2 regions of the Ligilactobacillus sp. ESL1201 genome follow, and region 1 is predicted to be linked to the other one. Evidence: predicted binding sites of a transcription regulator. Region 1 holds the regulator's gene; the other holds the start of a gene.

Evidence for each region. Region 1 encodes CtsR, which represses protease genes until heat stress. Its sites were predicted from a motif close to TTGGTCAAAAAAGGTCAAANA; they were not measured.
Region 2: the regulator CtsR is predicted to act here: its motif matches at 2,418-2,438, upstream of ACSYSK_RS03570 (ATP-dependent Clp protease ATP-binding subunit).

What each region holds. Positions count from the first base shown of each region.
Region 1 is NZ_CP196362.1:1,667,439-1,672,217, forward strand. It holds gene ACSYSK_RS08240 (ATP-dependent Clp protease ATP-binding subunit) at 1-2,420, opposite strand, end outside; gene ACSYSK_RS08245 (CtsR family transcriptional regulator) at 2,434-2,901, opposite strand; tRNA gene ACSYSK_RS08250 (tRNA-Pro) at 3,074-3,147, opposite strand; tRNA gene ACSYSK_RS08255 (tRNA-Arg) at 3,153-3,226, opposite strand; tRNA gene ACSYSK_RS08260 (tRNA-Gly) at 3,244-3,315, opposite strand; tRNA gene ACSYSK_RS08265 (tRNA-Leu) at 3,349-3,430, opposite strand; tRNA gene ACSYSK_RS08270 (tRNA-Lys) at 3,441-3,513, opposite strand; tRNA gene ACSYSK_RS08275 (tRNA-Val) at 3,523-3,595, opposite strand; tRNA gene ACSYSK_RS08280 (tRNA-Glu) at 3,600-3,671, opposite strand; tRNA gene ACSYSK_RS08285 (tRNA-Ser) at 3,688-3,778, opposite strand; tRNA gene ACSYSK_RS08290 (tRNA-Asn) at 3,786-3,858, opposite strand; rRNA gene rrf (5S ribosomal RNA) at 3,865-3,981, opposite strand; rRNA gene ACSYSK_RS08300 (23S ribosomal RNA) at 4,054-4,779, opposite strand, start outside.
Region 2 is NZ_CP196362.1:694,358-699,136, reverse strand. It holds gene ptsP (phosphoenolpyruvate--protein phosphotransferase) at 1-1,630, opposite strand, end outside; gene ACSYSK_RS03580 (phosphocarrier protein HPr) at 1,630-1,896, opposite strand; gene ykzS (protein YkzS) at 2,119-2,310, opposite strand; gene ACSYSK_RS03570 (ATP-dependent Clp protease ATP-binding subunit) at 2,478-4,661, shown strand.

The DNA of each region.
Region 1 (4,779 bases):
AGCGTGATCTTTCCTCGCTGAGCGCCGATCACTATCGTATCGTGAGGAGCAAACTGGTTGGCTAATAACGCCTCACTCAAACGGTCTTCGATTTCATTTTGAATCGCACGGTGTAACGGCCGGGCCCCGTATTCCGGATCATAACCGGCTTTAACTACCACATTGATCGCAGCCGGGGTGATCTTTAAAGTCAAGTCGTGTTCTTTGACACGGTCGATCACTTGTTGAACCATCAACTTAACGATTTGTTGTAGTTGTTTTTGCGTTAGTGAATGGAAGACTTCGATCTCATCGATCCGGTTTAAAAATTCCGGTCGGAACGTCTTTTTCAGTCGCTCCCTGATCTGCGCTGCCATTGCTTGGTAATCCCCGGTAGTTGATTTAGCACCGAAACCGACCATCTTATTATCACGCAAGTCAGTCGCACCTAGGTTAGACGTCATGATAATGATAGTATTACGAAAGTCGATCTTGCGTCCCTTGGAATCGGTCAAAAAGCCGTCGTCCAAAACTTGCAATAAGATGTTAAACACGTCGGGGTGCGCCTTTTCGACCTCGTCCAATAAGACCACTGAATACGGCTTATGACGAACTTTTTCGGACAGCTGCCCGCCCTCATCATAGCCAACGTAGCCCGGAGGCGCGCCGATCAACCGACTGGTGGAGTATTTTTCCATGTACTCACTCATATCGATTCGGATCAAAGCATTTTCGTCACCAAACATTGCCTGCGCTAACGCCTTAGCCAATTCGGTCTTGCCGACCCCGGTAGGGCCTAAAAACATAAATGAACCACTCGGACGAGTCGGGTCGCTTAAACCGCTGCGAGCCCGGCGAATCGCTTTAGCCACCGAACTGATCGCGTCTTCTTGGCCGATCACTCGTTCGTGTAAGATCTTCTCCAGGTTTAATAGCCGCTCACTTTCGCTCTTGGTCAACTGTGTTACCGGTACCCCGGTCCATTCTGCCACGATTTCGGCCACGTCATGGGCAGTCACATTTTTAGTATATTTTTGCTTACCCTGGGCCTTTTGCTGCCGTTCCTCGATCTTAGTTACCTTTTGTTGCCATTTTAATTCTTCTTGGCGGTACTTAGCGGCTCGTTCGAAGTGCTCGTCTACCAGTGCAGCTTCTTTTTGCTGTTTAGCGGCTGCCAGTTTTTGTTTGGCAGTCACTAAACGTGCGTCGGTTCCATTAATGCGCACACGAGCGGCTGCTTCGTCGATCAGATCGATCGCCTTATCCGGCAAAAAACGGTTGGTAATATACCGACTGCTTAGTTTAGCCGCAGCTTGCAAAGCCTCATCGGTAATATTCAAGTGGTGATGCTGTTCGTAGCGCGGACGTAACCCCTGTAAAATAGCAACAGTCTGAGGTAACGTCGGTTCTGCCACCATCACGGTCGCAAACCGCCGCTCCAACGCCGAATCAGTCTCGAAATACTTCTGGTACTCGTCAAGAGTCGTAGCACCAATCACTTGCACTTCCCCGCGGGCCAATGCAGGTTTTAAAATGTTAGAAGCATCGATCGCTCCCTCGGCGCCACCCGCACCGATCAGGGTGTGAATTTCATCGATAAATAAAATCACGTTACCGTCATGATAAATTTCTTCGAGGATATTTTTCAAACGGTCTTCAAATTCACCCCGATACTTGGTCCCGGCTACCAAAGAACCCATATCAAGCATCATCACCCGTTTATTGGCTAAGTCGCTAGGAACCTTTTGTTCCACTATCTGCTGGGCAAATCCTTCTGCCACCGCCGTTTTTCCTACTCCTGGTTCCCCTAAGAGCACCGGATTATTTTTAGTTCGTCTGCTCAAGATCTGAATTACCCGTGAGATCTCGGCATCCCGGCTCAAAACGGGGTCGATCTGTCCTTGGCGCACCATTTCGTTTAAGTTCCGGGCCAAAGAATCTAGCGTCGGTGTTCCTTGTGCGGGCTTTTTCTTTTTATTATTGCGTCTTAACTGACTCTGACTGACTCCCAGCTGTCTAAAAATCAGCTGTTGCATCCGTTTATTATCGATGTTTAAGCTGTATAAGATCCGGGAAGCCAACGTATTATCATCGTCTAGTAAAGCTAATAACAAATGCTCGGTGCCCACCTCGGGTGAATTGAACAGTTGAGCTTGTACCTGAGCCGCGTGCAAAATTTCGTTAGTTTTCGGTGAATAGGGCAGGTAAGTAGCTCCCTCTCGTTTGAGTGAACCATAGCCGGCCAAACGTTCAATTTCCTCTTTAATATCGGTAGGTGTTACTAATAATTGCGCAAAAACCTTGTGCGCCACCCCGTATTTTTCCAGTACCAATGCTAATAAAAGGTGTTCGGTCCCGATTGCTTGGTGCCGAAAATTAGCGGCACTTTTTTTAGCTAACTCCAACACATTTTTAACACTCGGAGTGTAAAACTCGTCCATCAGAAGTCCCCCTTTATTCCGCGCACCGTAGGCGATTTAAAATACTGACCAAGATCCGTGCACGTAACATATTTTCTAAATCCTTATCGCCTAAATTCAAAGTATCATGATCCATTGCCGCCAGTATCAAATTAGCTTCCTTTTGCGTTAACAATTTGTCTTCATATAAACTCTGAATGATCTGTAAGGCCTTATTCATTGTAATACTATCGCCGATGTATGCAATCAAACGATCCAGCATTCCAGAATTATCGATCAAATTGACCTTAGCGATCCTGATATAACCACCACCACCACGCTTGCTCTCAACGATATAGCCATTTTGCAGTGTAAATCTGGTCTTAATTACGTAGTTGATTTGCGAAGGAACAACGTCAAACTGTTGCGCAATTTCAGACCGTTTGATTTCAATTTTAGGTGAATCAGACAAAATACTCTTGAGATATTTTTCAATAACGTCTGAAATATTCCGATTCTGCATGCAAATCACATTCCTTACTTCTAGTTTGACTAATATTGACTTTTATTATATATGGAATGCTTCGCAAAATGCAAAAGAAACGCTACGGCAAAAACTTTATTTAGTATCATAGACATAACTAAAAAGCCCTTAAACTGGAAAAATACCAGTCTAAGAACTTTTCAATAGTCGATCGGGAAAACAGGATTCGAACCTGCGACCTCCACGTCCCGAACGTGGCGCTCTACCAAGCTGAGCTATTTCCCGAAATATGCACCCAGTAGGAGTCGAACCTACAACCTTCTGATTCGTAGTCAGACACTCTATCCAATTGCGCTATGGGTGCAGATTAAGTAACAAAAAAGCGGAAGACGGGATTCGAACCCGCGACCCCCACCATGGCAAGGTGATGTTCTACCACTGAACTACTTCCGCATAAAATATTCAACTACTACCTTTTAAAGCGCATGCGGGTGAAGGGATTCGAACCCCCACGTCGCTAAACACTAGAACCTAAATCTAGCGCGTCTGCCAGTTCCGCCACACCCGCAAAATAACAATGAGTCGTGACAGGCTCGAACTGTCGACCCTCTGATTAAAAGTCAGATGCTCTACCAACTGAGCTAACGACTCGCATTAACATGGAGGATACAGGGCTCGAACCTGTGACCCTCTGCTTGTAAGGCAGACGCTCTCCCAACTGAGCTAATCCTCCAAAATGACCCGTACGGGATTTGAACCCATGTTACCGCCGTGAAAGGGCGGTGTCTTAACCACTTGACCAACGGGTCAGGTATTGAAATACTACGGAGAGTAAGGGATTCGAACCCTTGAAGGAAGGCGATCCTCCCTTACATGATTTCCAATCATGCTCCTTCGGCCTCTCGGACAACTCTCCATAATAACTCCGGCAGGCGGACTCGAACCGTCGACACCCTGATTAACAGTCAGATGCTCTACCAACTGAGCTATGCCGGAATAAATGCGTGGCGACGACCTACCCTCGCAGGGGGCGATCCCCCAACTACTCTCGGCGTGACGAAGCTTAACTGCTGTGTTCGGCATGGGAACAGGTGTAGCCTTCGTGCCATCATCACCACACGTGAGCTTTGCTCACTCAAAACTAAATCATCTTTATTTCTTCTGTCTTCCGACTTCCACTGCGCTTGCTACTTGGTTAAGCCCTCGACCGATTAGTAATGGTCCGCTCCATGCCTCACGGCACTTCCACTTCCATCCTATCTACCTGTTATTCTCTCAGGGGTCTTACTTCATTTCTGAATGGGAAATCTCATCTGGAGGCGAGTTTCGCACTTAGATGCTTTCAGCGTTTATCTCATCCATACTTAGCTACCCAGCGCTGCCTTGGGCAAGACAACTGGTACACCAGCGGTATGTCCATCCCGGTCCTCTCGTACTAAGGACAGATCCTCGCAAATTTCCTACGCCCGCGACGGATAGGGACCGAACTGTCTCACGACGTTCTGAACCCAGCTCGCGTACCGCTTTAATGGGCGAACAGCCCAACCCTTGGGACCGACTACAGCCCCAGGATGCGATGAGCCGACATCGAGGTGCCAAACCTCCCCGTCGATGTGAACTCTTGGGGGAGATAAGCCTGTTATCCCCAGGGTAGCTTTTATCCGTTGAGCGATGGCCCTTCCATACGGAACCACCGGATCACTAAGCCCGACTTTCGTCCCTGCTCGACTTGTAGGTCTCGCAGTCAAGCTCCCTTGTGCCTTTACACTCTGCAAATGATTTCCAACCATTTTGAGGGAACCTTTGGGCGCCTCCGTTACCTTTTAGGAGGCGACCGCCCCAGTCAAACTGCCTACCAGACACTGTCTCCCACCGGGTTAACCGGTGTGGGTTAGAGTGTTCATACAACGAGGGTAG
Region 2 (4,779 bases), 970 kb from region 1:
TATCCAGTTTCTTGATCAAACTCCGGGTCTTGAGGATCGAAGTGGCACTCATCGAAAACTCATCCAAGCCCAGACCAACCAACAACGGAACAGCAACTTGATCGCCGGCCATTTCACCGCACATGCCAGTCCACTTGCCTTCTTTATGAGAGGCAGTGATCACGTTTTCGATCAAACGCAATAAGGAAGGATTATACGGCTGATAGAGGTATGAAACGTGCTCGTTACCCCGGTCAGCGGCCATCGAATACTGGATCAAATCGTTAGTCCCAATACTAAAGAAATCAGCATACTTAGCCAATTTATCAGCAATCATCGCCGCAGCCGGGATCTCCATCATCATACCGACTTCGATATCATCAGCTACTTTGACTCCAGCCTGTTGTAACTTGGCTTTTTCCTCTTCAAAAATCGCCTTAGCATCCTTGAACTCTTGGACCGTCGCGATCATCGGGAACATAATTGCTAAACGCCCGTAAACAGAAGCACGCAATAAAGCACGCAACTGAGTCCTAAAGATGTCTTGGCGGTCTAGCGAGATCCGGATCGCACGGTAACCCAAAAACGGATTTTGTTCTTCTGGCAACGGTAGGTACGGCAATTTCTTATCGCCGCCAATATCCATCGTCCGGACCACTACCTGGCGTCCATTCATCCCTTCGACAGCCTGTTTGTAAGCTTCAAATTGTTCGTCTTCGGTGGGCAATTCAGCCGAATCCATGTACAAGAATTCCGAACGGAACAAGCCGATTGCTTCAGCACCATTATCGTTTGCACCAGCGACGTCTTTAGGGGTCCCGATATTAGCTCCGATCACTACTTTTCGGCCGTCAGCCGTGACCGACTGGGCGTTTTTCAACTGGGCCCATTCGGCTTTTTGAGCGGCGAAATCATGTGCTTTTTGCTCGTATTCGCTCACTTGTTGGGCACTTGGATCGACAAAAGCCTCTCCGTTAATGCCGTCGATGATCACGGTTTGACCGGCGGTAATTGAACTAGTAGCATCGCCTGAACCAACGATCGCAGGGATCTCCAGCGTCCGCGACATGATTGCCGAATGCGAAGTCCGTCCGCCGATATCGGTGATAAAGCCCTTGACAAATTTACGGTCAAGCTGCGCCGTATCGGAAGGAGTCAAGTCATGTGCTACCACGATCACTTCTTGGTCGATCAAAGCCGGACTAGGTAAAGTAACTCCCAACAAATGGCTCAACAACCGTTTAGTGACGTCACGGACATCTCCTGCCCGTTCTTGCATATATGCGTTATCGGTCATTCCTTCAAATAAAGCAATAAAGGAATCGGTAACGTCTTTGACCGCCGTTTCAGCGTTGACTTTTTTGTCTTTGATCTCAGTTGTGATCTGGCCCAACATTTCCGGGTCAGCCAAAATAGTCAAGTGCGCCTCAAAAACTTGAGCCTCTTCAGCACCCAAGTTAGTCGTTGCTTTTTGCTTAATAACTTCTAGTTCTTTTTTAGCAGCCTCTACCGCCGTGTTTAAGCGGTCGATTTCGGCCTGTGTATCGCTAATACTAGTTTGTGAAAATGACAAATCAGGTTCGACCAACAAATAAGCCTTAGCAGTTGCGATCCCATCACTAGCTGCGATCCCCTTTAACGTCTTTGCCATTATTCAGCAAGTCCTTCCTTTTTCATCGTATCACCGATAGCTGCGATGGCATCAGCTTCATCTGCACCTTCTGCTGAAATCGTGACGTCAGCACCTTGGCCTACGCCTAAAGACATAACACCCATGATCGATTTTAAGTTAACTGACTTGTCGTTATAAGTCAAAGTAATATCAGAGTTAAATTTGCTGGCAGCTTGTACCAATAATGTAGCTGGACGTGCGTGAATTCCTGTTTCTGCAATTACGTGAAAGTCTTTCTTTTCCATTAATATCATACTCCTTTGAAGTGGATAAAAATTATTGAGTCGCCTAACAAGAAAACCGACTACCGAACACGTTTACATTTTCACTAGTCAAATTTTCAAACATCAACTCGTTAGTTCTGATAATAACATGTATCCCGCAATAAAACAAGTTTAGCCGCGTGCGTTCAACATTCTTAAATTAAAATCAACGAGTGAATTTTAATTTAAACGACAGTAAATTAATTAATTTACTAACGCTTTTTCATAATGATAAATGATCTGCCCCCCGCGTTTGGCAGTGCCCACGATATTTTTGCGTTGAGGGTAATTCATCAACACACTTTGAAAATCCATGAAATCCGCTTTTTCGATCACAATTTCTGCCAGTTGTCCGGACTTCAACTCTTCCAATAATTCTTGATAGTCTTGCGCCACGTGATTTCCTTCTTTCCTTAGCTTAAATTATAGCATGCTTAACCGTTATTTGACTTATTAGACCATTTGGCTTGTATTTTGAGCCAGATTTTGTATAATAAGGCAGAAAGGTCAAAGTTAGTCAAACAACGACCTTGATTTCAGTTATGGAAAGGTAGTGTTAATGAATGTTATGTCAAAATTGTCATAAAAACCAGGCGACGATCCACCTCACTACTAATTTGAATGGACGTCAAGCTTCCATTGATTTATGTAAAGATTGTTACCAAATTTTAAAAAATCAAACTAATCCGCGTTCCATGATGCAAGATCCCTTCGGCTTTGGGAGCTTAGATGATATTTTCAAGGCCATGTCTGCTCCAAGCAACGGTGCTAAACAAGTACCTCCTACTCAAAGTGCCGGCGGTGACCGGGGGAACGGCAACGGAATATTGGCTCAGTACGGTCATGACCTAACGGCAGAAGCGCAAAAGGGAAATATCGACCCCGTGATCGGGCGGGACCAAGAGATCAAACGCGTCATCGAGATCTTAAACCGGCGCACTAAAAATAACCCCGTCTTGATCGGGGAAGCAGGTGTCGGCAAAACGGCCGTAGTTGAAGGCTTAGCCCAAAAGATCGTCGACAACGACGTTCCCCAAAAACTGCAAAACAAAAAAGTAATTCAACTAGACGTCGTGTCGTTAGTTCAGGGTACTGGTATTCGCGGACAGTTCGAACAGCGCATCAAACAACTGATGGAAGAGCTCAAAAAGACACCAAACGTGATCTTATTTATCGATGAGATCCACGAGATCGTCGGTGCCGGTAACGCCGAAGGGGGCATGGATGCTGGCAACGTTTTGAAACCAGCGTTAGCCCGGGGCGAGCTGCAATTAGTCGGCGCAACTACGCTTAACGAATACCGTACGATCGAAAAAGACGCGGCACTGGCTCGGCGGTTACAACCGATCCAAGTTGACGAACCGACCGTTGCCCAAACGATCCAGATCCTGCAAGGAATCAAGCCTAAATACGAAGCTTATCATCACGTCAAGTACAGTGATGAAGCGCTCAAGGCTGCAGCTAATTTGTCGGACCGCTACATCCAAGACCGGTTCTTGCCAGACAAAGCCATTGACCTCCTCGACGAAGCCGGCTCTAAGAAAAATCTGACGATCCACACGATCGATCCTCAAGTGATGGAAGATAAGATCAACAACGCCCAACAAGAAAAGCAAAACGCGTTGCAACAAGAAGATTACGAAAAAGCCGCCTATTATAGGGATCAGGTCACTAAATTTACCAAGATGAAGGAAAACTCCGCCACGACCGAAAGTACCCCGCAGATCAACGAAAGCGATATGGAAAAAATCGTTGAGGAAAAAACGGGGATCCCAGTCGGCGAGTTGAAGCAAAAAGAACAAGAACAACTCAAAAACCTAGCGCATTCGCTTGCTAGTCACGTGATCGGTCAAAAACAAGCCGTCGATAAAGTGGCCCGGGCTATCCGGCGCAACAGAGTCGGTTTCAATAAATCCGGTCGCCCGATCGGTTCGTTTCTATTTGTCGGCCCTACTGGAGTCGGTAAAACCGAAACTGCCAAACAACTGGCAGTCGAACTATTCGGTACCCAAGATGCCATGATCCGTTTTGACATGAGTGAGTACATGGAAAAATTCTCGGTCTCTAAACTAATCGGTTCTCCTCCTGGATACGTAGGTTACGAAGAAGCCGGCCAGTTGACCGAACAGGTGCGGCGTCATCCTTACAGCCTGATCTTATTAGATGAAGTAGAAAAGGCTCACCCGGATGTTTTGCACATGTTCTTGCAGATCCTAGACGACGGCCGGTTGACCGATTCTCAGGGGCGGACGGTCTCTTTCAAAGACACGATCATCATCATGACTTCTAACGCGGGCAGCGGCGATTCCGTCACTTCCGTTGGCTTTGGTGCCGAAAACGCTGGTAAAACAAATTCGATCATCGATAATTTGACTGCTTACTTCAAGCCTGAGTTTTTAAACCGCTTTGACGGGATCATCGAATTTAATGCCCTCACCAAAGAGGACTTAAATCAGATCGTCAACTTGATGTTAGCGGACGTTAACCGCATGTTATCTACCCAAAACATCGAGTTGCACGTCACGACTCCCGTTGCGGATAAACTGGTCGATCTCGGCTACAACCCACAGATGGGAGCCCGGCCGTTACGGCGTGTGATCCAAGAACAGATCGAAGACAAGATCGCCGATTACTATTTGGATCATCCGACGGCTAAAAACTTGCTCGCTAAATTGGAAAACGGCGAAATCAAGATCACCAAAAACGATAATGCAGCAACGGCCGACAAAGACGATAAAGAAGAGTAAATTGTGCCGAAAAATAATGAATAGTTTGTGAAGATAGAAAAAGCCCTGGGACAAAACAATATTTTGCCTCAGGACTTTTTGTTTTCTGTAAGTGATAGACTGATCGTTTTCAAAATGT